Regions from separate parts of the Caballeronia sp. SL1002 genome, predicted to be linked through region 1. Evidence: predicted binding sites of a transcription regulator. Region 1 holds the regulator's gene; each other region holds the start of a gene.
The links. The regulator FliA, encoded in region 1, starts transcription of late flagellar genes. The targets are predictions, from matches to a motif close to CTAAAGTTTNNNNNNNNNNNGCCGNTA.
Positions count from the first base shown of each region.

Region 2: a site for FliA is predicted at 4,064-4,090, ahead of motA (flagellar motor stator protein MotA). Genes of this name have one in related genera too.
Region 3: a site for FliA is predicted at 1,904-1,930, ahead of AC3D25_RS17435 (flagellin domain-containing protein). Genes of this name have one in related genera too.

Region 1 is NZ_JBYMUW010000002.1:2,968,642-2,978,531, forward strand. Features, by position in the region: gene AC3D25_RS16120 (3-oxoacyl-ACP synthase III family protein) at 1-204, opposite strand, end outside; gene AC3D25_RS16125 (glycosyltransferase family 2 protein) at 648-1,601, shown strand; gene AC3D25_RS16130 (diguanylate cyclase domain-containing protein) at 2,065-2,601, shown strand; gene AC3D25_RS16135 (RNA polymerase sigma factor FliA) at 2,604-3,335, opposite strand; gene AC3D25_RS16140 (MinD/ParA family ATP-binding protein) at 3,356-4,300, opposite strand; gene flhF (flagellar biosynthesis GTPase FlhF) at 4,293-6,185, opposite strand; gene flhA (flagellar biosynthesis protein FlhA) at 6,493-8,589, opposite strand; gene flhB (flagellar biosynthesis protein FlhB) at 8,586-9,797, opposite strand.
Region 2 is NZ_JBYMUW010000005.1:217,248-227,137, forward strand. Features, by position in the region: gene flhC (flagellar transcriptional regulator FlhC) at 1-468, shown strand, start outside; gene AC3D25_RS25470 (Nramp family divalent metal transporter) at 655-1,974, opposite strand; gene motB (flagellar motor protein MotB) at 2,115-3,095, opposite strand; gene motA (flagellar motor stator protein MotA) at 3,111-3,980, opposite strand; gene AC3D25_RS25485 (hypothetical protein) at 4,247-5,233, opposite strand; gene AC3D25_RS25490 (hypothetical protein) at 5,590-6,240, shown strand; gene AC3D25_RS25495 (hypothetical protein) at 6,381-6,653, shown strand; gene AC3D25_RS25500 (hypothetical protein) at 6,754-6,915, opposite strand; gene AC3D25_RS25505 (MFS transporter) at 7,138-8,439, opposite strand; gene AC3D25_RS25510 (response regulator transcription factor) at 8,907-9,635, shown strand; gene AC3D25_RS25515 (branched-chain amino acid ABC transporter substrate-binding protein) at 9,697-9,890, opposite strand, start outside.
Region 3 is NZ_JBYMUW010000002.1:3,231,208-3,241,097, forward strand. Features, by position in the region: gene AC3D25_RS17420 (glutathione S-transferase N-terminal domain-containing protein) at 1-554, shown strand, start outside; gene AC3D25_RS17425 (ClpXP protease specificity-enhancing factor) at 626-1,126, shown strand; tRNA gene AC3D25_RS17430 (tRNA-Thr) at 1,265-1,340, opposite strand; gene AC3D25_RS17435 (flagellin domain-containing protein) at 2,120-2,938, shown strand; gene fliD (flagellar filament capping protein FliD) at 3,141-4,571, shown strand; gene AC3D25_RS17445 (methyltransferase domain-containing protein) at 4,815-6,545, shown strand; gene AC3D25_RS17450 (DegT/DnrJ/EryC1/StrS family aminotransferase) at 6,829-7,971, shown strand; gene AC3D25_RS17455 (class I SAM-dependent methyltransferase) at 8,060-8,755, shown strand; gene AC3D25_RS17460 (glycosyltransferase) at 8,867-9,559, shown strand; gene AC3D25_RS17465 (O-linked N-acetylglucosamine transferase, SPINDLY family protein) at 9,612-9,890, opposite strand, start outside.

The DNA.
Region 1 (9,890 bases):
GCGCGCGGCGGAGTAGGCCAGGTCGCTCGTGTATTGGCCGGGAGCCGCGACCGGCCGGCGATGCACGCCGATTTTCCTGACGATCCGCTCGTAGTTTCCGGCTGGAATCCCGAGCGTCGCCGCATCGTTTTGTTCGACGACGTCGCCGGGAACCGCAACAATGGCATTGAGATAGATATCGGGCGTCGTCAGTAAGTTTGTCATCTTGAACCGCTTGAGTGGGCGGACGGCCAGCCGATCCGTGATGGCGAGACCGCGCCCCGAATCGAATAGACGTGCTTTACAACGCAGCCGGGCGATTCGCCTGTCCCTGCTGGAACGACCGCGACGAAACGGTCCATGGAAGCAGGATAGCGGATGTCCGCATGCGGCACACCGGCAACACAACCTGAAGGGTAGCGTTCGCCGAGCGCGCCCGATCGACCAATCAACCGCCCTAAAACCGGCTATTTCCGACGAATGGATATCGGCCCGTGCGCGCGCATAGGGGTGAATTGGCAGGAGAACGCAGGCTTGTTCGCGGGATAGGTTGCAGGGCTAACCGATATGCTGTGAGCTGGCAAAAGTGCGCAGCATCCGTTCTTACGTCGAGTGCGACTCGCCGGGATGTCAGGCGCGCAGACTTATTTCTTCAGGGTTTATTTCATATGGCGACGGTCAGCATTCTCATTCCCGCGTACAAACCGGATTATCTGCGCAAGGCGATCGCGAGCGCCCAGGAGCAGAGCTTCGCCGATATCGAAATCCTGGTCGGGGACGACACGACCGAGGGTGTGCTGCGCGACATCGTCGAAGGTATCGACGATCCGCGCGTGCAGTACTTTCACCACGGCTTTCGTGACGGCCGGGCCAATTCGCGGCGGCTTTGGGAGCGAGCGAGCGGACAGTACGTCAAGTGGCTTTACGACGACGATCTGCTGATGCCGCAGTCGGTCGAGGTGCTGATCGGCGCGCTCGGGCAGCATCCGGAATCGGTCATGGCGTTTCACGAGCGGGTGTTTATCGACGGCGGCGACAACATCGTCCATGTGCCGCCTTCACTGATCGCCACGGGCGAGACGGCGCTGATCGATCGCAAGTTTCTCGTGCAGAACATGATCGCCGGTGCGAACAATTTCATCGGCGAGCCGAGCAACGTGATGATGGTCCGCGATCGCGTCGATTTCTCGTCGCTCATGGCGTATCGCGCGTGGAACGTGACTTTCCTGAACGATGTCGCGATGTACATGAATCTCGCCGCGCAGGCTCCGCTGGTTCTGGTGGGCGGCTACATGAGCTGCTTTCGCAAGCACGCGGCGCAGACGTCGAGCGGATCGAGTCCGATCATCGCGGCCGGCTACTACGAGTGGGAAGTGATGGTGCGCGGCGAAGCGTCGGCGGGCCAGTTCTCGGTCGACGGGCTGGTAAAAGCCGCCGGGCACCTGAAGAAGGTGTACGGGCACGGAATCGAGACGCTTGGCATCGCGGAACTGGTTCCCTTGCTGAACAACTTGCAGGAATTGACCGCGCAGCCGACGGCGGACCTCTTCGATTCGCCGCAATTCCGCGCCGACGTCGCGAACGTCGGCACGATGATGGGACGCCGTCTGGCCGCAGTGTAACGCCAGCAATTTCTTTCGCGCCCGCGTGCCCGGGCGCAACGCTTTCCCTTCCTTGGCCCTTGCGGTGGCACGCATTCGATGCCGCCGCGCCTCCCGGAGCCGATCCGTGCAATAGCACCGGTCGCGCCTCACGTTTCACCTCATCCCAAAAACTCGCGATCGTTCGGTATCTGCGCGCTCAGGCTCGGAATATCGGTTTTATCGCGCCCACGTCGGGCGCAGGCAGAACTACGCGCGCCATATCGGCGGAGATTTCGTGGGGGGTTTTAAAGCAGGCTCGGAGGGCTAGCCATCGAGACCGTGTTCGGGCATTCGCTGACTCGCGACGCTGAAAAAAAGCAGGCGACGCGTCGCCTCGCATTCGCGAGTGGCGTGCTGCTCGTCCATGCCGCGCCACGGCGATCGCGACTTTCGAGCCGCGGTGAATGGCGAATCAGCCCGCTGCGCTCGGCGTAGGCCGTGTATGGGAACGGCGACCCGGAATCTGGCGCGGCAGGCGGGGACGGATCCGCTGAGCGGCTGCCGAACCGTCTTGCGCTGGAGCATTCCATCGGCCGCGCGGCCGACGACAACAACGCAAACGGCACTGAGCGCGACGGCGCTGCGGCTGATCGACCTCGATGGTTTCAAGGACGTGACCGACACCTGCGGCCATGCGGCCGGCAGACGTGCTGCTGCAAGCCTTCGCGGACCTGCCGGCGCGACGCGTGCGCAAGAGCGGTACGGTGGCAACGAACTTGTCGTGGCGCGCGACGTGGCCAGGCAGAACGACGTGCAGGCGAGCGCGGACGATATCCACGGCGTGCTGGCGACGCCTCTGACGGTGCAGGATCACGCGGTGCCGGATGGCGCGTACGCGCCGTTACAGGATATCGCCGCGCCAATGCGCGCCGCCAACCGCGCGATGCACCGCGTTAAAACTAAAACGTCCGGCCGTAACCGCACGGAATCCGCCGTGCGGCGCGGCTTCGAACCGGACGCGGGTCCGGCAAACCGCTGAAGTTACGCTGCGACGCCCGACCACGCCTGTTCGCGCAGTTTCGCGCGAAGCCGCGCGACGGCCTGGCTGTGCAACTGGCAAACCCGCGATTCGCTCACTTCCATCACCGCGCCGATTTCGCGCAGGTTCAGGCCGCGTTCGTAGTACAGGCTCATCAGCAGCTTTTCGCGTTCCGGCAGCTTGTCGATGGCTTCGATCAGCGCCGAGCGCAGGCTGTCGTCGAGCAGCGCGGAGAGCGGATCCGAACGGTCGACGCAATAGCGGTCGAGGAACGGCTCGTCGTCGGCGGAGCGGTCGAAGTCTTCGTAATAGATCAACTGGCTGCCGTGCAAGTCCTGCAGCATGGTCTGGTATTCGTCGAGCGGCATTTGCATGTGCTCGGCGATTTCCGTCTCGCTCGCCGACCGGCCAAGGTTCTGTTCAACCTTGTGAACCGCCGATTCCACCTCGCGCGAGGTCTTGCGCATGCTGCGCGGCAGCCAGTCGTTCGCGCGCAGTTCGTCCAGCATCGCGCCGCGGATTCGCTGGCTCGCGTAGGTTTCGAACTGAGCGCCCTGATCTTCCTTGTAGCGGCCAGCCGCATCAAGAAGGCCGATCATGCCGGCCTGAATCAGGTCGTCGAGATCGACGCTCGCCGGCATTTTAGCGACGAGCTGCAGGCCGAGCCGTCGCACGAGCGGCGCATAGCGCGTCAGCACGTCGGCTTGAGAGAGTTTTCCTTGGGCGTTGTACATCGTAATCCCCTGTTCCTGTATCACACCGAAACCGCGCTGCTCATGGCAAAGGCGGAGGCGGTCTCGGCGCGGTGTGTCGGGGCAAATTTCGCGGCTAATTCCGCGGATGTCCCGGCACGCGTGCCCGTCATGTCAACTTCACTCATCGGCTCGGCCGTGAGGTCCAGACCGCGCGCCGCTTTCGCGGGACGCATCGGCCAATACTGCAGTTCTGCTGCGATATAGCGGTAATCGCGGGCGGCGGCGGTGGCCGGGAACGCGTCGACCGCGCACCGTCCAAGTTCGCGCGCCCGTGCCACACGGGCATCTTCGGCGACATATCCGGCCTGGCTCAGCGACACCGCCAGATACCGGCTCGCGACGCCCGCGAGGTTATCGAAGGCGACCGATGCGTCGGCCGCGTTCTGAACGTGGTTCACCAGCACGCGAAACTGTGCGATGGCGTGCGCGTAGTGCAGGCGCTTCATGCAAGCGTAGGCTTCGGTGATCGCGGCCGCGGCCACCCGCGTGACGATCAAGAAGTCCTGCGCCTGAGCCGCGAGCGACGACAACGCGCCGTTGCGATCCAGTTGCGTGTCGATCAGCACGATGTCGGCGGGACCGTCGAGCAGCACGCGGCTGCGCGCGGCATCGTGGCTCACGCGTTCGTCGCGGGCTGCGGCGATCAGCGAAAAACCGAGTTCGGTGCGCGTCACGGCGTCCTGTAAAAAGCGCTTGCCCGCCATCACGGCAGCCAGCGCGCCCGTGTCCTTCAAACCCACCAGCGACGCGATCGAGCCTGAATTCTGCCGTTCGTCGATCACCAGCACGTCCTTGCCTTGCTGCGCGAGCGCGGCGGCGAGGTTCACGACAGTCGACGTGCAGCCTATTCCCGCTGGCCCGCCCGCCACTGCCACCACACGCGACCCGCTATGCGTGAGCAGCCTTCGCAGGCCCTCCGCCTGGTCGAGTACGAGCTTATCCAAAGTGGACCTCATGGAGTTCGGTGGCGGCGCGCGCGGACAGCGCGGACAGCAATGCGGGTACTTCTTCGTCTTGCGGCACGAACGGCGAGCCGTCGCGCGGAATGCAGAATGCGCTCTTGATCAGGAACCGCTTGGTGGCGACGTACAGGTTTTCCGGCACCTTCTGACCCGTCGATACGTAATGCACCGGCAGCTTGTAGCGGATCACCGTATCGATCACGCCGCCCAGATTGGTCGCTTCGTCGAGTTTGGTCAGGATGCAGCCCGCGAGCGGCGGCTGGTCCGGCGCGCTCTGATAGGCCTGCACGACTTCGTTCAGCGTGTCGCCGTGGCTCGTCGCGTTCAGCAGCAAGAGGCGCTGCACCGGCAGACCCGCGCCGCACAGCATCGAAATGTGGTCGGACACCATGCGGTCGCGCTGGCTCATGCCGATCGTATCGATCAGCACGATGTGCTTGTTGCGCAATTCGGACAGCGCGAGTTGCAGGTCGGCCGCGTCTTTCACCGCGTGGACCGAAACGCCGAGAATCTTGCCGAAGATGCGCAATTGTTCATGCGCGCCGATCCGGTAGCTGTCGGTGGTAAGCAAGGCGACCTTGCTCGCGCCGAAGCGCATCACGCAGCGCGCGGCGAGCTTCGCGGTGGTCGTCGTCTTGCCGACGCCCGTCGGGCCCATCAGCGCGAACACGCCGCCGCGTTCCATCATCGCTTCTTCGCTGTCCATCACCGGCAGATTGGTTTCGAGCACTTGCTGAACCCATTCCATCGCCGATTCAGCGGTTTCCATCTCCGGCATGTTGTCGATCACCATGCGCACGAGCTGCGCCGAGAATCCGGCGGCGAACAGGCGCTTGGTGAGCGCGGCGTTGTTCGGGCTGCGGCGCTGGCGGTCGCCCCACAAGAGGCCCGCGAAGTGTTCTTCCATCATGCCGCGCATCGACGACAACTCGTTCATCACGGTGTCGTTCACGACTTGTTCCATGCGCGAGCGGATCGCGTCCGTCACGGCTTGCGCGGCGCTGGCGGGCAGACCGGCGAATGCGCCTTCCTGCATCGACGCGGCGGCTTGCGGGTTGCCGGAGTGCGCTGCGGCCTGCGCCGATTTCAGCGCGGCGCGGCGTGCGGCGAGTTGCGCGGCTTCGCGCGCCCAGTCAGGCGTTTCCACTTTCAGCGGCGCTGCGTCCATCGGTGCGTGCGCCGGGGCGTGCATCGAAGCGTGCATCGAAGCGGGCATCGGCATGGGCATCGCCATCGGCATCGGACGCTGAGCCGGCGCGGCAGCGGTCTTTTCGACCGGCACGCCCAGACCCTTCGCGATCGCAACGGACGGCGTGAGCGAACGCGTCGCCGGTGCCGACGATGCGAGCGCCGCCGACTGCGCGACGCGGCGAGCATGTTCGATCAGCCACGGGTTCGATTCGGCCATCGTGCGCGGCGATTCGTCGGTAATGGACGAAGCGATCGGTGCGTGGTCGTCGCTGTCGTCGCCGTGTTCGTCGGATTCATCCGACGTCGCGCCGAACACCGACGAGAACACGTCGCCGCTTGCGTAAGGATTCATGCCGGGATTCGCGACGGGAGCAGCCGGCGCAGGCGCGGCTTTCGTCGGCAGGGCCGTGAGCGATTGCGGCTTGAGCACGGCGCGGCCGGGGTTCGAACCGAACGGCGATGGCGCGGCGGCGGGCCGGGAAGCGGGCGCGGCGGCAGGCGCGGCGGCGGGGCCGGAATGCGCGGCGGCGAGATCGCTGTCGGCGACGCCGACGATTTCGACCGTGCCGTCTTCGAGCGTCCGGTTGGACAGGACGACCGCATCGGGGCCAAGCGCTTCGCGAACGAGACGGAGAGCGTCGCGGCTAGTGGCGCCAATAAATTTACGAATGTTCAAGCATGCCCCCGATGAGGTTTGACAACTCTGATCTTGCGGACGGTCAACCTGGACGCTTTGTCCTTGACCGTTTCCCATTGAGATCATTATTGCGAAAGTCGCCTCGGGACCATCGGGGGATAAAGGCCGGGAATTGAGGGCAATTCGGGGGATGGGGCGGCGCGGGGCTGCGGATAAACGCGCTGGATCAGTCGGGATGAAACTTCGATAGCCCGTGCCGCAACGCTTCGCCTGCCTTCCCTATAAAACAAAACCGGGCCATCAGGCCCGGTTCCGTGTGCAGCTTTGTGTGCATTCAAATCCGCGCTCAACCGCCGATCTGATTCACCACCTTGATATTGCGCGTATCCGGCACTTCCGCATACGAGATCACCTTCAGCTGCGGCAGGCTGCGGCGCAGGAAGCGCGCGAGCATGGCGCGCAACGCGTGCTGCACGAGCAGGACGGGCGGCAAGCCGAGATTCTGCTGGCGCATGATCGCGTTTTGCGTCGAATTCAAGAGCGTCTGCGCGAGGCCCGGTTCGAGACCCGGATTCGGGCCGGTCGACAGTGCCTGCGACAGCACGCGTTCGAGCGTCGGATCGAGACCCATCACCTGCAAGTCGCCGCTGCCCGGGAACCACTGCTGCGTGATCGCGCGGCCAAGTGCCAGGCGCACCGCGGCGGTCAGTTCGTGAGCATCGGATACCTTCGGGCCGTGTTCCTGCAACGCGTCGAGAATCGTGCGCATATCGCGGATCGGCACGCCTTCGTCCAGCAGATTCTGCAAAACCTTCTGCAGCGTCGTGAGCGCCAGCACCTTCGGCACGAGGTCGTCGGTGAGCGACGGCGTGTCCTTGCCGATCCGGTCGAGCAGCGCCTGCACTTCCTGACGGCCGAGCAGTTCGGCTGCGTGCGTGACGACGAGGTGATTCAAGTGCGTCGCGACCACCGTGCTCGCGTCCACGACCGTATAACCGTAGACCTGCGCCTGTTCGCGCATGCTCTGGTCGATCCACACGGCGGGCAGCCCGAACGCCGGATCCTGCGTCTGCGCGCCCGGCAGCGCGGCCGAAACCTGGCCGGGATTGATCGCGAGCCACTGGCCCGGGAACGCTTCGCCGACGCCCACTTCGACGCCCTTGAGCGCGATCCGGTAACCGTTCGGACGCAATTCGAGGTTGTCGCGAATATGGATGACCGGCGGCAAGAAGCCGATTTCCTGCGCGAATTTCTTGCGGATACCCTTGATACGCTTGAGCAGTTCGCCGTCGGCGTTGCGATCGACGAGCGGAATCAGGCGGTAGCCGACTTCCAGCCCGAGCGGGTCGATCAGCGCGACGTCGTCCCAGCTTGCTTCCGCGTTTTCCACCGGCGCGGCGGCGACCGGCGCGATATCGGTCACGATGCCGAGCTTTTTCTTCGCGGCGGCGCGCTGGTTCATCGAGCGCGCGGCGTAGATCAATCCACCGCCGAGCAGCATGAACGCGAAGTGCGGCATGCCCGGAATCAGGCCCATGACGCCGATAATCACACCGGTAATCATCAGCACGCGCGGATTGTTGAACAACTGGCCGGTCAACTGCGTGCCGATGTCTTCCTCGGTCGCGACGCGCGACACGATCACGCCGGCGGCCGTCGAGATGATGAGCGACGGAATCTGCGCGACGAGGCCGTCACCGATGGTGAGCAGCGTGTAGTTCGTGGCCGCGTGGCTGAAATCCATGTCGTGCTGGAGCATCCCGACAATCAGCCCGCCGACGATATTGATCACCATGATGAGCAAACCGGCAATCGCATCGCCGCGCACGAACTTGCTCGCACCGTCCATCGAACCGTAAAACTCGGCTTCCTGCGCGACTTCCAGGCGGCGTTTCTTCGCCTGCTGCTCGTTGATGAGGCCGGCGTTCAGGTCGGCGTCGATCGCCATCTGCTTGCCGGGCATCGCGTCGAGCGTGAAGCGCGCGCCCACTTCGGCAATCCGCCCCGCGCCCTTCGTAATCACCATGAAGTTGATGATCATCAAAATCACGAACACGACAATACCGACCGCGAAGTTCCCGCCCACCAGGAAGTGCCCGAACGACTCGATCACCTGACCGGCGGCATCCGGCCCCGTATGACCTTCGAGCAGCACGATCCGCGTGGACGCCACGTTCAGCGACAGGCGCAGCAACGTGGAGAACAGCAGCACGGCGGGGAACGCCGCGAAATCGAGCGGCTTTTGCGTGTACATGCTGACGAGCAGCACCATCACGGAAAGCGCGATGTTGAAGGTGAACAGCAAATCCAGCAGGAACGCCGGCAACGGCAAAATCATCATGCCGAGGATCATGCAGATCAGGACCGGACCCGCGAGGGCTCTCAGGTTCTGGGGGCCCAGCGCGTCAGGGCGCTTCGAGAAAAATCCGGCGCGTGCGTTCATACAGCAGTTCCATTAGCTTGGTTGTCGTCGTCGGCCAGCGCGTCGGCGGCTTCCTGGTCGGCGTCGTCGTCGGAGACGCCGCCCTTGTCGAGTTCTTTCGGTACGTCCAGATCGGCCGGTTCTTCCGGCTTGTCGCCGCCTTCCGTCTTGAAGCGGCGCAACTGATACACCCACGCGAGCACTTGCGCGACCGCGCCGTAGAGCGCGCCCGGAATCTCGCGGTTCAGTTCCACGTTGTGATACAGCGCCCGCGCGAGCGGCGGCGCTTCGAGCAGCGGAATGTTGTTCTCGCGCCCGAGTTCGCGGATCCGCGCGGCGACAAGGTTGACGCCCTTCGCGACCACCTTCGGCGCGCGCATTTCGCCGTCCGTGTACTTCAGCGCGACGGCGAAGTGCGTCGGATTGGTCACGATCACGTCGGCTTTCGGCACTTCGGTCATCATCCGGCGGCGAGCGGCGGCGCGCTGCTGCGAGCGGATCCGGCCCTTCACGTGCGGATCGCCTTCGGCTTCGCGATGCTCGCGCTTGACCTCTTCCTTCGTCATGCGCAGCTTTTTCAGGTGCGACCACATCTGATACGGCACGTCGATCGCCGCGATCAGGAACAGTCCGGCGATCGCGGTGCCGCAGCACACGATAATCAGATGCATCGTCTCGGCAAGCGCCAGATTCAGCGGCTTCGTGACGAGACCGAGCACTTCTTCCTTGTGACGCCACATGGTCCAGCCGGCCATGCCGCCGACTACGATCGTCTTGAGCAGCGACATGCCGAGCATGACCGGGCCCTGCAGCGAGAAAAGGCGGGACAGACCGCTGATCGGATTGAGGCGGCCGAAATTCGGCGCGAACGGTTTCGTGGTGATGAGCCAGCCGCCGAGCGCCATCGGCGCGGCGAGGGCGGCGAAACCGGCCATCGCGAGCACCGGCAGCACGCTCAGCAGGCCTTCCTTGCTGGCGTTGCCCGCGCCGATCATCATCTGGTGCGTGTCGAACGCCTTGGCGTGATCGAAGGTGAACGCGCCGCGCATGAGCGACTGCATGTGCGCGCTGATCGGGCCGGACATGCCCCACACGCCCGCGAAACCCGCGCCGAGCAGCGCGAACGAGGCCAGCTCGCGCGAGCGCGCGACCTGGCCTTCCTCACGCGCCTTTTCAAGGCGTTTGGGTGTGGCTGATTCGGTCTTTTCGAGATCGCTGTCTTCGGACACGGCGGCGGCGCTTCAATAAAAGTCGGCGGGATGGCGGAATGCCTTTTCCCATGACAGCGATTATTGCCGCGCCGGCGCGTGGAGCATCGGGCG
Region 2 (9,890 bases), on a different contig from region 1:
GACTGGTACATGACGTGGCTGGCGAACATCCACGCATCGCTGTTTTACAACACGTATGTGTTTCTGAAGAAAGAGGCGGGCTGTTCGCACCTCGATGCTTTGACTAAAGGGTATCGGCTGTATCTCGAACACTGCACGCATAGCGGTGTCGAGGCGGTACTCGATTTGACGCGGGCCTGGACCTTAGTGCGCTTTTTCGACGCCGACATGTTGCAGATGACGCGGTGCTGCCGCTGCACCGGCAAGTTCGTGGCGCACAAACATGATTTGCAGAACAACGTGGTGTGCGGGGCCTGCCAGCCGCCGTCACGCGCGGGGAAGACCAAGAAAGCGGCGGCCGCCCGTGAGGCGTCCCGAGAAGCCGTTCTGGAGGTGGTGATCGATAATGAAGTGCTGGAGGAAACGGCGCTCGAACACGCGGTGATGTCACAACCGCGAATAGACGGTCCGGTCGCACGGGCTGCTTGAACGGTAGCGGTGGGAAGGCTTCGAGGACCGGCCGTTTTACGGACGGGAAGCGTTCCTAGTGCCGCTACCGGGTTTTATTTTTTGGGCTCGCCAGAGGTTCGGCGGGCTTTTTGCTTTTTTGGCGATGCCGCGCGGCGGGTTCAACGATATTCAACCGCCCGCCATGCCCGTCGCCTACGTCGCCGCCTACGTCACCGTCTGCACGACCAGCCACGCATTCGCTGCCGTTATCACCGCGAACAGCGTCCACACAATCGCCTTCGTCCATGACCGGTTGGCGAATTCGCCCATGAGCGAGCGGTCGCTCGTCATCCGGATCAGCGGATACAGCGCGAACGGCAGTTGCAGGCTCAACACCACCTGACTCGCTACCAGCAACTTGCCGACCGCGCCGTTACCGAGCATGGCGACGCCGATCACCGCCGGAATCAGCGCGAGCGCGCGCGTGACGAAGCGGCGCTGCCAGCACGGAATCTTCAGCTTCAAAAAGCCTTCCATGATGACCTGGCCCGCGATCGTGCCGGTAAACGTCGAGCTTTGGCCGGAAGCGAGCAGCGTCACGGCGAACAGGACGGCGGCGAGCCCGCTGCCGACGATCGGCGCGAGCAGCTTGTACGCATCTTCGATCTCGGTCACTTGCGTGTGGCCGGTGGCGTGAAACGCGGACGCCGCCAGAATCAGGATCGCCGCGTTGATGAGCAGCGCGAGAAACAGCGCGGCGATGGTGTCGATGCGCGACAGGCGAATGGCCGATAACAAGCTCGACGGCGTGCGCTTGACGACACGCGTCTGCACGATCGACGAATGCAAGTACAGGTTGTGCGGCATCACGGTCGCGCCGAGGATGCCGATGGCGAGGTAGAGCGGCTCGCGTCCGCTGACCGCTTGCCACGAAGGCACGAGCCCCTGCAACACGGCCGGCCAGTGCGGCTTGACGAGCGCGAGCTCGATCACGTAACCCAGCCCGATGGTCGCGATCAGGCCGAGCATGATGGCTTCGAGGTCGCGGAAGTTCTTGCCCTTCAGCCCGAGCACGATCAGCGTGTCGAACGCGGTGAAAATCACGCCCCACATCAGCGAGCAGCCGAACAGAAGGTGGAACGCGAGCGCGCCGCCGAGCACCTCGGCCAAATCGCACGCGATGATCGATATTTCGGCCAGGATCCACTGCGCGCGGGCGACGGGTTTCGAGTAACGCTCGCTCGACAGTTGCGCGAGATCGCGGCCCGTGACGATACCGAGCCGCATGCTCAATGACTGCAGCGCCATCGCCGCGAGGCTCGACAGCACGACCACGAACAGCAGGTTGTAGCCGTAGCGCGACCCGGCCTCGATATCGGTCGCCCAGTTGCCGGGGTCCATGTAGCCGATCGACACGAGCAGGCCGGGGCCGGCGAATTGCGCAATCTTTTTCCAGAACGGCGCGCCGGCGGGCACGTCGACGGTGCCTTTGACTTCGGACGGACAGAACGGCGCGGTGGCGGTGGTCGGCAGCTTGAAGGACAACGGGCGGTTTCCTTGAGTCGGCGAAAATCGGGTGGTGCAGCATTATTGTCGAAAATCGCATTTTTTAAAGCGTTCGCGCGCGCCAATAAAAAACGCCGCCTCGAATCGAGGCGGCGTTTGCACAAGTAAAGGCTGGGCGACTACTTGACCACGTGCGGCAGCGTCGATCCGGCCGCAGCCGCAGTCACCGCCGAGACGGCGCTGGCGGGCAATGCGTCGTCGGCTGTCGTCCGGCCGCCGTCCTTGAAGAACGCCATTTCCGCGGCCTTGTTGAGCACGAGAATACTGATCCGGCGGTTGGTCGGTTCGTCGGCGACGTCCTTGTTGAGCGGCAGCACGTCGGACAGACCGCGCACCTGCAGCACCTTGGTTTCGTTCATGCCGCCCGCGACCAGCGCGCGGCGCGCGGCGTTCGCGCGCTCGCTCGACAATTCCCAGTTCGAGTAGCCGGCCTGGCCGCCCGAGTAGGGCACGGCGTCGGTGTGTCCGGCAATCGACACCCGGTTATCGACGTCGTTCAGCGACGCGCCGATCTGCGTCAGGATGGTCGTGACATAGCTTTCGAGGCGCGAGCTGCCGGAGGCGAACATCGGCCGCTTCAGCGAATCGACGATCTCGATGCGCAGTCCTTCGCTCGTGATCGCGATACGGATCTGGTCCTTGAACGCGCGCAGCGCCGGCGTATTTTCGATCAGCGCGGTGAGCTTCTGCTTGAGCTGCTGGAGCCGCTGCAAATCTTCCGCCGCCACCGCCGCGCGGGCCGCGACCGGCGTGACTTGCGGACGCGCGTTGGTTTCCATAGGCTGCTGGGTGGACATGTCGCGCCCGCCGCCGTTGATGACGCTGGAGCGCGCCGCGCCGCTGCCTTCCGTGCCGCCGAAGACCGAGGCGAGCGGGGTGTTGAAGTAATCCTCGATACCCTGCTTGTCGAATTTCGACGTCGATCCGAGCAGCCACATCAGCAGGAAGAAGGCCATCATCGCCGTGACGAAGTCGGCGTAGGCGATCTTCCATGCGCCGCCGTGATGGCCGCCATGGCCGCCGCCCTTCTTCTTGCGGCGCACGATGACGGTCGGTGCGAGTACCGATTGCAGCGGGTCGCGTGAAGGTCTTTCAGCCATGTTCGCAGCCTCGTGTTAAGCGGATTTCGGCGACTTCGTGGCGCGCACGGCGTCGTCGAGTTCCTTGAAGCTCGGGCGGTCCGCGGTGAACAGCACCTTGCGGCCGAACTCCACGGCGATGGTCGGCGCGTAGCCGTTCATCGACGCGAGCAGGACGGATTTCACGCACTGGAACGGCTTGGATTCGGCCTGGCCCTTGGCGTTGAGCAAATCGGCGAGCGGCCCGAAGAAGCCATAAGCCAGCAAAATGCCGAGGAACGTACCAACCAGCGCACCGGCGATCATCTCGCCGAGCACGGCGGGCGGCGCGCCGACCGAGCCCATCGTGTGAACCACGCCCATCACCGCGGCGACGATACCGAACGCCGGCAGGCCATCGGCCATTTTCTGGATCGCGTTGGCCGCAACCGTGCTTTCCGCGTGGTGCGTTTCCAGTTCCTCGTCCATCAGGTCCTGGACTTCCATCGCGTTCACGTTGCCGCTCGACATCATGCGCAGATAATCGACGATGAAATCCAGCAGGTGGTGATCCTTCAGCACGTGTTCGTATTTCTGAAACAGCGGGCTGTTTTCCGGCGCGTCGACATCCGCTTCGAGCGCCATCATGCCTTCCTTGCGCGCTTTCTGAAGCAGCTCGTACAGCAGCGCGATCAGTTCCACGTACACGGCTTTCGTGTACGCGGTGCCCTTGAAAGCGGTCGGCAAGGCCGCCAGCGTTTTCTTGAGCGTAGCGGGCGGATTCGAAACCACGAATGCGCCGACGGCCGCGCCGAAAATACACAGCAATTCAAAAGGCTGCACGAGCGCGGCCAGGTGCCCGCCCACGCCCATGAAACTTCCGATCACCGAGCCGATGACCAATATCCAACCGATAGCGACAAACATGTTTTCTCCGCGAGAGTCCCTAAATTCGCCGCCGTGCCACGCCGCAATTGGGTTCATGGCACGTGCGAAGTCGTCTAAGACCTTAACGGCAGACAGGCGATGACATTTAGGGTGCGGGGCAGGATTCTTTACGGAGCGCTATTGCTGCGCGCGTAATTTTTGCGGTCTTGCGGGCGTTTTTAGCAAAAAAGCCGCCGATCGAACGCGCGCTGCGTTCGGTCGACGGATTAATCAGACTATTGTTTAGGTCAACCGCGCAAAGGCGTTCAGCCGCCGACGATCGAGTCGAATTCGCTCGCATCCACCGTGTAGGAACCGGTCGCGCTGCCCGATTTCGCGGTCAGCGCGAAGGTGGTTGCGTTGATGGCGGTGACGGTTTCCGTCGCATCGACCGTGGTCAGTTCCACGGTGCCCGCGCTGATATCGCCGTTGGCGAGCGTGACGGGCGTGGGCGTCGTCACGTCGAACGCCATGACCACGTCGCTCGCGCGGATCGTGACATTGGCGACGGCCGCGAGCGTCTCGGACGCCGGATTCGCGCTCGCGGTACGCACGAACGACAGCCCGGCGATCGAAATCGTGCCGGTGATCGAGCCGTTCGAACTGGATTGCGTGCGGTCGATCGCAACCGTCGGCGCGCTGGCAGTGGTGATCGTGAGACCGGTCGCGACACTGTGCGCGACCGTGTAGGTCAGCGCGCCGTTCATCGTGGTCGTGCCGCCGGTGGTCGTCGCCTTGAGATTGGTGAGTGTTTCGGTCGCCGTGTAGGACCAGTCGGCCGTATCGTCGCCGATCGTGCCGGTCACTGCCTGAATCTGCACGCTAACGACGCCATCCACCGACGCGTCGCCCGAAATGGCCGGCACGTTCACCTGGCCCTTGCACGCCGCGAATGTCACCGTGCCGCTTTCGCCCGCCCGCAGGCCGGCCGTGGTCGCGTTCTGCGCCAGCACGTTCGCCGTGCCGCCCGCCGCGCACGCCACCGTGCTCGCGGCGGTGCCGGTGAGCGCGGCCGCGACGAAGGAATCGCCGATCGAGGTGAAGACCGTCGCGACGCCCGGTCCCGCCAGCACGCCAAACGCAGCCGCGTACTTCGCGACGTGCGCGCTTTGCACCGACGACGACAGCTTGAGCTGATTGTTCACCGGGCTGTCGCTCGCCGATCCGCCGCCGCACGCCGCAAGGGCGAACGCGCAGAGAAGACCCGCCGAGGCGGCCACGGCCATGCGCCGCGATCCAGAATACACACCCATAACTGCTCCAGTCGAAATTCGCGCCGCGCGCTGCACGGCTAATAAGGCACGGCGTCGCGCCGCATGACGAACGGCGCCGCACGTTCATGCGCGGTCCGTTTCGATGCCGCGATTATGGAGGGCCGGATGCGCGGCAATCGGTGGAATAACCGGGATAAACCAGCTCTATTCAGTGGACACTGCGCGCAAACGTTTAACCGGAATAATCGACCGCGGAGCCTTGACCGGCAAGGTGTTCCAAATTCTTGCGCGGACCGAATTAGACCGTGTTCGCGGTCCTGTTCGCGCATTTGAAGTGAAGGGTTAATCCGTAAAGTTGCGTCACCGGGAAAGCCGGCAACAACGGAGAAAGTGCGGTGAAGAAAGTCTGGAGCGCGGCCGCGGCCGCAACGTTCGCGATGTCGGCCGGGGCCGCTCACGGGCAGGAAGTGTATGTTCACGGCGGCACGCTGGGTCTGGGGATCGGCGGCGCGATGGGGTTGACGTCGTGGGCCGGCGTCCACGCGGAAGTGGAGGGGTTGGGCTTCTCGCATGCCGTACACGTCGACGAAAACCGCTACGACGGCCATTTGAGCCTGAAGCAAGGCGGGCTTTATCTCGATTTGTTCCCGTTTTCCGGCAGCGCGTTTCGCGTGACCGGCGGCGCGCTCATCAACGACGACGAATTGACCGCGCATTCGACGCCGAACGCGCAGGGCAATTACAAGATCGGCGACGACTACGTGCCGGCCGTCGGCGCGGCGCCGTCCGCGAAGGCGACGCTGCCGACCGTGATGCCGTATCTCGGCATCGGTTACGGTCACAAGCCGCAATCGAAGGGTTTCGGCTTCACGTTCGATCTGGGCGTCGCGTATGGCAAGCCGCGCGTCTCGTACAACGTTCCGGCGATCTATTCGAGCTTTACGTCGCAGGCGAATATCGACGAGCAGGAACGCAAGATCACCGAGAGCGTCGAGCGTTACAAGTGGTATCCGGTCGTGCAGCTTGGCGTGACGTATCGCTTTTAACGTGGGCGGGACGCCGCCGCGCGGACGCGAAACTTACAAAAGTTGAACCTCCCGCGCGAGTGAGACTCAATGAAATGAGGCAGGCGCGGCATTTGCGGCACGCATGCCTCGACTCACTCACACGAAAGGCGGACCCAACGATGATCCAGACATTCGAGCAGACCATCGGCGGCCAGCCGATGAAGTTTTGCGCCAGTATCGCGGAAGGCGGCGGACCGCAGCGCGTCATCATCAGCCGGGCGGATTCGGCGGAGTCGCTCGTCATCATCGACGCGGAAGGCATCATCGGCGCGATCAAGGCGGAAGTGGAAGCGCCGGAAAGTTTTGTCGCCGATGCCGTCCGGCTCGCGCAGCAAAAGGCGTTGATCGAACGCGCGCTCGAAACAGGCGAAGTGCAGACGGCCAGTTTGTAACGGCCGGCGCTGCCGCGCCGGTTGCCGTTTCAGAACGAAGAATGCCCGCCCGGCGAGATCGCCGGGCGGGCATTCTTGCTTGTTGCGTGGCCGTTGCGCGCTACAGACGCGGTGCGCCGTTTTTCGGATCGGCGGGAACGAGCGGCGTCGCGGAATCGGGGCCGTCGGGAAGATCGGGATCGTCGGGATTGGGCGGCGCGTCCGGGTCCCGGAGTTCGTCGGGATCGGGATCGGGATCGAGCGGGTCGACAGGCGTCGACATGGCGTTTCTCCTGAAGCGGCCTGCGGGCCGCGCGTTGCACCGGCGTGCGCTAAATCAGCTCGCAACCGGCGTTCCCGGCGCGGGCGTACGGCGTTGCGACTTTTGCGACGTTTGTGGCGTTTGCTGTAGCGTTTGTCGCTTTCGTGGCTCGCACGCGCGGCGGCGCACAAAAAAGCCGATCCGGATATGTCCGGACCGGCTTTCTTTTTTGGCTTGGAGGCTTCAGCGCGGCGCGGGCGCGTCCTTGATGAACAGCGTCGTCACCGCGCCGATCACGCACAGCGCGCCGACGTAGAGCGCGGGCGCCATCGGGTTCGATTTCATCATCAGTGAGACGACGATCGGCGTGAGGCCGCCGAACAGCGCGTATGCGACGTTGTACGAAAACGAGATGCCCGAAAAGCGCACGACCGCCGGGAACGCCTTGACCATCACGAACGGAATCGCGCCGATCACCCCGACCGTGAAGCCGGTGAAGGCGTAGAGCGGCAGCAGCACGGACGGATCGACGGCCAGTTGCTGGAACAGCGCGTAATAGGAAACGCCGAGCGCGACGCAACCGATGAAAATCGTCTTGCCCGCGCCGATCCGGCCCGCAACCGCGCCGGCCGTCACGCAGCCGATGGTGAGGCAGAGCGTCGCGAGACAGTTGGCGATCAGCGCGGTGGCGGGCGCGAAATTGAATTGCTTTTGCAGCAGCGTCGGCGTCATGAGAATCACGACGACGATCGCGGCGGACAGCATCCATGTAAGCAGCATCGAAATGACGACAGCGCGCCGGTGATCGCGCAGCACGGCTTTCAGCGGAATCTCGGCGGCGAGCGACTTGCGTTTCTGCAACTCGGCGAACACGGGCGTTTCATGCAGCCAGCGCCGCAGATACACCGAAAAGAGGCCGAACACGCCGCCGAGCAGGAACGGAATGCGCCACGCGAATTCCGTGACTTCGGCCGCCGCGAAATTCTTGTTGATCGTCGCTGCGACCAGCGAGCCGAGCAGGATGCCGGCGGTGAGACCCGCTGTCAGCGTGCCGCACGCATAGCCGACATGCCGGCTCGGGACGTGTTCCGAGACGAAGACCCAGGCGCCCGGCACTTCGCCGCCCACCGCCGCGCCCTGCATCACGCGGAACAGGAGCAGCAGGACGGGCGCGAACAGGCCGATCGACGCATAGGTGGGCAAAAGTCCCATCAGTAGCGTCGGCACGGACATCAGCAGCACGCTCAGCGTGAACATGCGTTTGCGGCCGAGCAGGTCGCCGAAGTGCGCCATGACGATTCCGCCGAGCGGCCGCGCGAGATATCCCGCCGCGAAGATGCCGAAGGTCTGCAACTGGCGCAGCCAGTCGGGAACGCTCGGCGGAAAGAACAACTGGCCGATCACGGGCGCGAAGAACACGAAGATGATGAAGTCGTAGAACTCGAGTGCGCCGCCGAGCGCGGCGAGCGACAGGGTCTTGTAATCGCTGCCGGTCAGACGGCGGGCGACGGCTGGCGTGGCGCCGCCGATTGGGGTTGCTTGCATCGGTGAAAAGAGTCGGTAGAGGAAAAAAGCCACGCGCGGTGCGTAGAACTAGGCATGGGCCCGACTGCGGAATCGCGATGCGCCGGATAAGCGCCTGGATGAAGCTCGAACTCCGCGGCCGCGTGCGCGACGGGGAAGTCGCGGTGCGGCGAGCGTCCACGCGAGTCTCGATAAAAACGCCGCGCAGAGGGAACTTTCTGCCAAAACGCGCGATTTTACAGGATGAAAGAAGAACCTCATCGACCCGGCGCGCCATTTCGAGACGGAATGACGCCGTTACGCGACAGCGCTGTCCCTCGCGACCCTTATTTTCGGCGAGAACATTCAGAGTTCTCTGATGGGACAACGCCCGGCGCTTGTCCAAAATCGCGCGCTTATCCCGTTCTCGTAACAATTTGCGAGATCGCACGGCGGCGCTTCCGGTGACACGGCGGTCCGCCTCGTCTCCCGCCAACTGGATCGACATCATGCGCGTCGCCGTTCTACAAACTGATTCCGCTCACCGCTTGCTTCTTGGCGATATCGTCAAGCGCCTCGGTCATACTCCCTTGCTTTTCGGCGACGGCCTCGTCATGTCCAAGGCGCTGTCGCGCTCGACGGTCGACATGCTGATCCTCGATTGGCAGACAACGGGCCTTTCCGGCCTCGATCTGCTGAAGTCCGTGCGTTCGAGCGTGGGCGAGCGCGTCCCCGTGATGTTCGTGTCGCCCGAGAACGTGGAGCACAACATCGTGCGCGCGCTTACCGCTGGCGCCGACGATTACGTTCCGTATCCGGTGCGTCCGGGCGAAGTCGGCGCGCGTATCGAAGCGTTGCTGCGCCGCGCTTATCCGGCGACGGCGGCGGGCGGTTTCGAGGTCGGCCCGTATCGTTTCAATTCGCGTCAGCAAACCGTGAGCGTGCGCGGACGCGCGGTGCAACTGAGCGGCACGCAATTCCGGCTCGCTGTGCTGTTCTTCTCGAATGTCGGCCGCGTGCTGTCTCGCGATCACATCTTCGCGATGGTCTGGGGCCGCGAATTCCGCGAAACCACGCGCACGATCGATAGTCATGTGTCGCGCTTGCGGCTCGCGCTCGAAATCGAGCCGGTCAACGATTTCCGCCTGCAGCCTGTCTATAAGAGCGGCTATCGGCTGCTGCACCTGTACGGCGAAGCCGGTGGTGCGATGGATGCGGCGGAAGGGATCGCCGCCTGAAAGCAGTAAAAAAGCCGTCGCGAGACGGCTTTTTTGTATCTACGGTCAAGAAAAACGCGCCTTATTTGCCCGCGATCGTATCGACGGGCGCGAAGTTGCCTTGCGTCACTTTATAGATGGTCACCGGCGCATCCTTCAGATCGCCCTTTGGGTCGTACTGGATCCGCGCGGCGGTCACGCCCCTGATATCCGTCTTCTGCAGATACGAAATGTAAGCTTTCGGATCGGTCGAATTCGCCTGCTTCATCGCGCTGA
Region 3 (9,890 bases), 260 kb from region 1:
TGTTCGAAAAGGGCATGGATTTCGAAATCCGCGACGTTGACCTGTTCAACAAGCCGGAAGACATCGCGGTGATGAATCCGTATGGACAAGTGCCGATTCTGGTCGAACGCGACCTGATTCTGTACGAATCCAACATCATCAACGAATATATCGACGAGCGTTTTCCGCATCCGCAACTGATGCCCGCCGATCCGGTTCAGCGCGCTCGCGCACGTCTGTTCCTGCTCAACTTCGAGAAGGAATTGTTCGTTCACGTCGGCACGCTCGAAAACGAGAAGGGCAAGGCTGCGGAAAAGAATCACGAGAAAGCGCGCAATGCGATCCGCGATCGCCTGACGCAACTCGCGCCGATTTTCCTGAAGAATAAATACATGCTGGGCGAAGAGTTTTCGATGCTCGACGTCGCCATTGCACCGCTTTTGTGGCGCCTGGATCATTACGGCATCGAGTTGTCGAAGAACGCCGCACCGCTGATGAAGTACGCCGAGCGCATTTTCAGCCGCCCGGCTTACATCGAAGCGCTGACGCCTTCGGAAAAGGTCATGCGCCGTTAAGGTCGAGTTTTGCTAGGTTCGGACGCGGCGGCGCTTGATGGCGCCGTTCGCGCTTCGATCGAGGACAGTTGATGCAAGAGATCACCACCAAACCGTATCTGCTGCGCGCGCTGTATGAATGGTGCACGGATAACGGATTCACGCCGCACATCGCCGTGCGCGTCGATAACGGTACGCGCGTGCCGCGCCAGTTCGTGCGCAACGACGAAATCGTGTTGAACATCAGCTTCGAGGCGACGAGCCAGTTGCAGATGGGCAATGAATGGATCGAATTCAGCGCGCGTTTTTCCGGCAAGTCGCACAAGATCGAGGTTCAGGTCGCGAACGTGCTCGCCATTTACGCGCGCGAAAACGGGCAGGGCATGGCGTTTCCGGTCGAAACGCCGACACTCGCCGCATCCGATGCGACACCGCAGGCGCCGCGGTCGTCGGAACTGGATGCGTCGGAGATAGAAGCCGCTTCCACGCCGGCTGAAAGCGCCGGGGAAGCGCGAGTGGAACCGCCGAAAACGGAGCCGGGCGAGGATGGATCGAAAGCGCCGGGCCGCTCGCATCTCAAAGTCGTGAAGTGACGTAACGCTGTAAGGAAAAGGGCCACGCGATTCGCGTGGCCCTTTTTCGTTTGCGCGGGTGAAGTTGCGGCGTCCGGACGAAACCGGTGCGCAAAAAGAAAACGGGCTACGTGAAAATCACGTAGCCCGCCGAGATTCTGGTGCCCCCTGTCTGATTCGAACAGACCACCTCATGATTACAAGTCAAGTGCTCTACCAAATGAGCTAAGGGGGCGAAAAGCTGGGCCAGATTATAGTCGATAGCAAGCGATCCGGCTAGCGGCGGCGCACCAAACGGATCGCCCGGCTGGCGCGCTGAGATTCGGGCACCGATCGGAATTGGGAACCCGTGCCAGGGAAACGCAAATATCGAGAATGCGCGCCGAAGGCAAAAACACGCGAATCATAATAAAGCGCCCTTTCACGGATCGTGATTACTGGTTTAATCGGGATTATTGCGCTGACCGGGGCGGATTTGCACGACTTCAGATTTATTAAAGCTGCCCTGCAAGTGGAAACTCGCATTGTTAATCCTTCGCGATTACCCGCACACCCGCTGGAAAGACTAAATTTTTTAATCGGTTGCTTCATAGTATGCGGGCCGCACCGCGTTCGGACGCGCGAACCGCACACCGCGCTCACCATTGGCCGCACGGATGCCCGTTAGCCCAAACGTTTGCGAACACTTTCACGCGAACCCTAAAGTTCCCGAATACGGCGCCGTCAATCAGGCTGGCGGGAACGTACTACGTGTCAGAGAAAGTGAAAGGCGAGTTACAAAGGCAGTTGAAGCCAGCCCTAAAGTTTCTTCCCTCCGGGGCCGTAAATTAGGCTATCGGGAACGCACGAAGTGCAAGAGAAAGTGAAAGGCGAGTTCCAGGGTATTCAAACAAAGCCCTAAAGTTTCTCGCTTCTCGCGCCGACAACCAGGAAAGGCGGTTAGCGCAACCCAAAGAAAGTGCGACGCCGAAAACCGAAATCAGCCTTTGGGCCGCTCTTCAAACGAGGATAAACATGCTTAACATCAACACCAACATTCTGTCGCAGACGACCCAGAAGAACCTGTCGGGTTCGCAAAACGCTCTGTCGTCCGCCATCAACCGCCTTTCGTCGGGCAAGCGCATCAACAGCGCGGCTGACGATGCAGCAGGCCTGGCAATCTCGACCTCGATGACCTCCGCCATCAACGCACTGAACCAAGGTGTGTCGAACGCGAACAACGGCATCTCGATGATCCAGACCGCTTCGGGCGCTCTGTCGTCGACGGTGGACAACTTGCAACGTATCCGCCAGCTCGCAGTGGAATCGGGTGACGGCTCGCTCGGCTCGGCAGCTCAAGCTAACCTGCAAACGGAAGTTTCGACGCGTCTGACGGAAATCGACCGCGTTGAAACGCAAACGACGTTCAACGGCCAGGCAGTGCTCGGTTCGCTCGGTTCGGTCGACTTCCAAGTCGGCGCAAGCGCCAACCAGACGATCTCGGCTGACTTCGGCACGACGAAGTGGGACTCGTCCGGCCTGAACGTCAACAACCTGGACATCTCGACGACCAGCGGCGCGCAAGCAGCTATCACCGCAATCGACGCAGCACTGTCGCAAGTGAGCACGTTCCAAGCAAAGCTGGGCGCAACGCAAAACACGTTCACGTCGGCAATCGCCAACATCCAGACGCAATCGACGAACACGAGCGCAGCGCAATCGCAGATCACCGACGCGGACTTCGCGCAGGAAACCGCGAACCTGTCGAAGGCTCAGGTTCTGCAGCAAGCAGGTATCTCGGTTCTGTCGCAAGCGAACTCGCTGCCGCAGCAGGTCCTGAAGCTGTTGGGCTAATACGCAGGTTTCGACGCATAGAAGCGCGTTTAGACAGCGACGCCCGCCTGCCAGCCAGTTCGCCGGATCTGGCAGGCGCTGCAAAAACCTGCCTGGAGGCTCGCTTCCCGGCAGGTTTTTGCGCAGGTCCGAGAAGCAAAACGATCGCGGCAGTATCGCGCGACCACGCAACACCCCATTCTCAAGATTACGGAGCACCGGCATGAGTACGGTATCGAGTTCGACCGACGTAACCAGTTTGCTTGCGCAAGCAGCGCAGTCCGTCCTTTCTGGCGCAACCAAATCGACGCTCGATGTGAACTCGCTCGTGTCGAGCCTTGTCACCGCGAAAACGGCGGGACAAACGGCGCAGATTACGGCCAAAACCACGTCCGACAACACGACGCTGTCGGCGATCGGCAAGGTGAAATCGGCGCTTTCCGCGATGCAGACCGCAATGGCCGGTTTGACCGACGGCTCGATCTTCAACCAGGTGTCGGCCACCATGAGCGGCACGGGCATTACCGCCGCCGTCGATTCGACGGGCAACGCCACCGCCGGCAATTACGCGGTCAATGTCACGCAGATCGCCACGGCCAACAAGATTTCGACGCCCGCGCTGTCGTCCACGGCCACATTCGGCACGGGCCAGCTGACGGTTGGCGTCGGCAGCAGTTCCATGAATATCACCCTCGACAGCTCGAACAACACGCTGTCGGGTATCGCTTCGGCGATCAATTCCGCCTCGAACAATCCGGGCGTGGCGGCGTCGATCGTGACCGGCTCGAACGGCTCGTACCTCGTGCTGACGTCGAAATCGACCGGCGCGGCGAACACGGTCAGCATGAGCGGCGACTCGGGCGTGTCGTCGTCGCTGAATACCGCGACCGCAGGCAACTTCACCACCGTGACGGCCGGCCAGGACGCACAACTGACCGTCGACGGCGCGGCCGTGACGAGCGCGAGCAACAACGTCACCGGCGTTCTCTCCGGCGTCACGCTCAATCTGACGTCCGCCGCTGTCGGCTCGACGCAGACCATGACGGTCGCCGCCGACAACAGCGCGACCACGACGGCGATCAACTCGTTCGTGACCGCCTACAACAGCTACGTCACGACGGCGTCGTCGCTTTCGGCATTCGATTCGACCGCGACCGCGGGTTCCCAGGGCGGCCCGCTCATGGGCGACGCCATGCTGAACTCGATCACGAACGGTCTCGCCAGCCTCATCAGCGGCGGCGTGACGACTTCCGGCAAGACCAGCAGCCTCTCGTCGATCGGTCTCGACTTGCAGGACGATGGCACGATCAAGGTGGACAGCACCAAGCTTTCGAACACGCTCACGACCAACCCGTCGTCGGTTGCGAACCTGTTCAACAAGACGAACGGCATTGCCGCGTCGGTGAACAATTTCGTGAACACTTACACGCAGACGAGCGGCACGATCGACAGCCGCACGGCCGCGCTCAACGCCGACCTCGCCAGCCTGACGAAGCAATCGGCGTCGCTCGCGACCTACACGACCGCTCTCACGACCCAGTACAACGCGCAGTTCACCGCGCTCAACAACCTGATGACGACGATGCAGAGCAACACCACCTACCTGAACCAGTTGTTCGGTGGCGACGGCTCGGCGGGTACGCTTAACAAGTAGTAAAAACCGCAAGACAGCTGGTCCTGAAACCGCGCCTCGTGCGCGGTTTTTTTTCGTCCACGCGACGCCGGATGCATGGCCGTGCGGGAAATCCGGGTGGCGCGGGGCGCGTGAAATGACGCCTGAATCCGAGTCTGTTCGCGGGATTGCGCGGCGCGGCTCGCGGTTAAGCTTGACGCCATTGTCAATCCGCCCGCGGCGTCTGCCGCCCGCGCACAAGCGACCAAAAAAGGATCCGCATCAATGGCTACCGTCAGCATTCTGATTCCGGCGTACAGGCCGCAATACCTGCGCAGGGCGATCGTCAGCGCGCAGCTGCAGACTTATCGCGATATCGAAATTCTGGTCGGCGACGACACGCCGAACGGCGACTTGCGCAGCATCGTCGAATCGATCGACGACCCGCGCGTCCACTATTTTCATCACGGATTCCAGAACAGCACGCGTAATTCGCTCGCGCTCTGGGAACGTGCGCAGGGCGCCTATGTGAAGTGGCTCTTCGACGACGACGTGCTGATGCCCGAATCCGTCGAAGTGCTCGGCAACGCGCTCGTGTCGAATCCGGCGGCGCCGATGGCGTTTCACGGCCGCGTGGTGATCGACGAGAACGACAACGTCACGTCGACGCCCGCGCCGCTTCTCGACGCAGGCGCGACGGCGCTGGTCGAGCGGTCGTTCCTGATCGAAAACATGGTCGGGCGCCTCGTGAATTTTGTCGGCGAGCCGAGCAATATCATGCTCAGGCGCAGCTTGGCCGATGCCTCGACCATGTTCGACTATGCCTCGTTCAAACTCGATTTCCTGGCCGATGTCGCTCTGTATCTGAACGTCTCGAAGACCGGTCCGATCGTGGCGGTCGGCGGTTACTACAGCGCGTTCCGCCAGCACAGCGCGCAAAGCTCGAACGCCGCGAGCCCCAATTTCAGCGCGGGCCTCTACGAGTGGGAATTGTTCGTGCGCGGTGAAGCGGCCGAAGGTGATCTCGCGGGCGAAGCGCTTCCGGCGGCGCGCGATGCGCTGGCGCAGCTATACGCGTGCGGCGCGGCGCTCCCGGAAATTCAGCGCCTCGTCGCCAATCTCGACGAATTCGATCGCGTCCCGGCGGCGCAACTGCTCGCGTCCGGGCGCTTTCAGGCCGATCTGGCGCACGCGCGTTCGACGGTCGCGTCGCGCGTGGCGGCGCGCAATGCGGCGAAGACGGGCACGCTTTTGTCGGCATTCCAGCCGGTCACGCCGAAGCCGCAATGTATCTGCGCCGTGTGCGAGCGGCCGGTTGCGCGCTGGCTGCCGCACGAGGCCCGCGGTAACGATTTTGATTTCTTCGCGCAGGTGCCGATGGTCGGCTCGACGCTTGAAAACCATTATTGCCCGAACTGTTACTGCAACGACCGAGACCGCCACTTGTGGCTTTACCTCGCGTATTCGGGCGTGCTCGAAGCTATCGAGAGCAAGCGCATTTTGCATATCGCGCCGGAAGCGCGGCTCGAACCGCGCATCCGCGCGCTCGGTCCGCTCGACTATATTTGCGGCGATCTGTTTCCGAAGCAGCCGCATCATCGCAAGGTCAATGTCGAAGCGCTCGATTTCGCCGACAACACGTTCGACCTGATCATTTGCAACCACGTGCTCGAACACGTCGATCACCCCTCCGCCGCGCTCGCGGAGTTCCAGCGTTGTCTTACGCCGGGCGGTCATCTGGTCGCGCAGACGCCTTATTCGCCGGCGCTCAAGAACACGTTCGAGATGAACGTGCCGGTCTCGCCCGCGTTCCGGACCAAGTATTTCGGACAGGACGACCACGTGCGCCTGTTCGGCGCGGATATCGTGAAGCTGTTCCGCGATGCGGGCCTGGCCGGCGATCTCTTTGCGAGCGCGGATGTGTTGGTAGACGTAGATTCCGAAGTCTGGGGCTACAACGAGCACGAGCCGTTCTTCCTGTTCTCGAAAGAAGCGAGTTTCGCCACCGCCGGCTAACGCGCGGGTCATGTGTAACCGAAAGCCCGGAGCGCGCGACACCGTTCCGGGCATTCGCACTGCATTCCGGGCTTTTGCGCTGCGCTTGGCGCGCCCGTCTTCCAGCCGTCCATTCGACGGAATTAGCGTGTTTTCAGTCGTTTGTTCGAGCAATCAGCCGAACTCTCCGACGCCCATACTTCCAATCAAGCCACACAAGGCCACCGTCGCACGGCAATCGAATTCCGAAGCTCGTCGCCCCGACGCGCGGCTCACCACTCGGTTTCACCCCTTCAGAGTCACCATGAGCGATCCGACGAAACCCATGCTTCCCGTTACGCAACCGTATCTGCCGCCGCTGGACGAATTCCGTCCGTATCTGGAGCAGATCTGGGAAAGCAAATGGGTGACGAACAACGGGATGTTCCATCAACAACTGGAAGCCGCGCTGTGCGAATACCTCGGCGTCGAACATCTGTCGCTCTTTTCGAACGGGACGCTCGCGCTCATCACGGCGCTGCAGGCGCTGAAAATCGCGGGCGAGGTCATCACCACGCCGTTCAGTTTCGTCGCGACGACGCACGCGCTGCACTGGAACGGCATCAAGCCGGTGTTCGCGGATATCGACCCGGTCAGCATGAATCTCGATCCGGAAAAGATCGAAGCCGCGATCACGCCGCAAACCACGGCTATCCTGCCCGTCCACGTGTACGGCAATCCGTGCGAAGTGGAAAAGATCGAACGGATCGCCGATACCTACGGCCTGCGCGTGATCTACGACGCAGCGCACGCATTCGGCGTGCGTACGCATGGCCGCTCTTTGCTCGAATACGGCGACATGTCCGTACTGAGCTTTCACGGCACGAAGGTGTTCAACACGTTCGAGGGCGGCGCGATTGTCTGTCAGGACGCGAAGACCAAGCGCCGGATCGATAACCTGAAGAACTTCGGTTTCGTCGATGAAACCACGGTCGTCGCGCCCGGCATCAACGGCAAGATGAATGAAGTGCAGGCGGCGTTCGGCATGCTGCAACTGAAGCACATGGATCACGTGAGCCGAGAGCGCGCGCGGATCGACGCGCGCTATCGCGCCGCATTCCGCGACGTGCGCGGCATCGTGCTGCATGAAACGCCGGAGCACAGCACGAGGAACCACTCGTATTTTCCGATCCGCATCACTGCCGATTTCCCGATCACCCGCGACGAGCTTTACACCGAGTTTCGCGACAGTCATATCGCGGCGCGGCGCTATTTTTTCCCGCTCATCAGCGAGTTTCCGATGTATCGCGGCCTGCCGTCCTCCGGCCAGCACAACCTTCCGGTTGCGAGCGCGATTTCGCGCCAGGTACTGTGCCTGCCGATCTTCCCGGACCTCAAGGAGAGCGAGCAAGACCGCATCATCGATATCGTTCTGTCGTGCGCCTGGCGCAACCGGCGCGCGAGCTGAACCGGCTCCGCCGTCTTACCGAATGCCGATCAAACCCGTGCCCAACGCCATGTCGAGTGTCCCGCCGACCGCGCAGCCCGGCTGTCCCATGGCCGACTACGACGAGCACGCCCGCACTTGCGCGCCGGCAGCAATCTGGACGCAGGCGAAGCGCACCGTTCGCGGCGAAGCGGTTTCCGAAGCGCACATCGGGATGATCGTCGAGGCGATCAAACAACGTCTCGCTCTCGACCGGCGCGATGTCGTGCTCGATCTGGCGTGCGGCAACGGTGCGCTTTCGCAGCGTCTCTACGATTCATGCGCGGCGCTTCTCGGCGTCGATATCTCCGAATACCTGATCTCGATCGCGAACGATCGTTTCGCCGATGCGCCGCGCTTCGCGTATGTCGCCGACGGCGCGGCGCAATATCTCCGCGCGGAAGCGAATCCGGAACGCTTCACGAAGGTGCTCTGCTACGGCAGCTTCGCGTATTTTTCGCAGGACGATGCCGAAGAAACGCTGGCGTTGCTGCATAACAAGTTCGTCAACGTCGAAACGGTGTTTATCGGCAATCTGCCGGATCGCGAGCACGCCGCTGCGTTTTTCGCGCATCGCACGCCGGAGCCGAACGAACTTGCCGACCCGCGCGCGCAGATCGGTATCTGGCGCTCGCAAGCCGAGTTCGCGGCGATGGCCGAATCGGCGGGCTGGGCAATCGAATTCTCTACCATGCCGGACGGCTTCTTCTCCGTGCATTACCGCTACGACGCGCTGTTGCGCCGCAAGCCGGGAGCCGCGCGATGACGTTGAATCTCGTGCAGCCCGCTCTCGAGCGCTTTCTCGATTATTCAACCGTTCGTTCGCACCTCAGCGTGTTCGATACGGTTAGCTGAACCCGAACCTATCAAGTCCCTTATGCAGAAGAAGCCGATTCGCCTTGTTTGCGGCACGCGATCCTCGCAGGAAGAGTTTTTCCAGAAGACCGCGCTTGGCCGCTCGCTCGCGCTATACCGCAGTGCCGTGCCGCCGCAACTCTATCTGTTCGCGGAAAATTCAGCCGGTCTTTCCTCGATCTATAACGCGGCGATCAAGCACGCCGAAGACGATCCCGCGATCCTCGTGTTCGTTCACGACGATGTCTATTTCACCGATTTCTTCTGGGTCGACAAGATCTACGAAGCACTCGACACATTCGATGTCGTCGGTCTCGCCGGCAACACGCGGCGCTCGCCCGGACAACCTGCATGGCCGTTCGTCAACGCGCAGTTCACGTGGGACGCGGCGCAGTATTTGAGCGGCGTCGTCGGTCACGGCAAGGGCTTTCCATGCGACAACATTTCAGTGTTCGGTGCGCCCGGCCAGGAGTGCAAGCTGCTCGACGGGCTGATGCTCATCGCCGACAGCGAGAAGCTCACCGCGCGCGATGTCCGCTTCGACGAGCAGTTCCAGTTCCACTTCTACGACATGGATTTCTGCCGTCAGGCTGAGTTGAAGGGATTGCGCATGGGCACCTGGCCGATCAGCGTCGTGCATGAAAGCGCCGGCGCGTTCGGTACGCCGACATGGCGAGCGGGATACGAAAAGTACCTCGGCAAATACGGCGAATAATCCCGCGTTTGTCGTGCAGAAAAAAGCAGGCTGCGAATGCAGCCTGCTTTTTTTATTGCCAGCGCCGTTGCCACATTTCGATGAACGCGGCTTCGAGATTCTTCGCGAAACGCGGTGCGTCGCATAACGGCGACGCCATGACCTGATCTCGCAATCGCGCGCGCGTCGAGGCGAGCCGTGGCAGATCGTTCGCGAAGGCGACCGCGCGTGCGACGTAGTCGTCATCATCGGTTGCGATCCAGTCGGCCAGACCGGCGGACTGAAGCACGCTCTCGCAAAGATGCGAGAGAAAGCGGTCGCCTTGCCGGCAAAGAACCGGCGCGCCCATCCA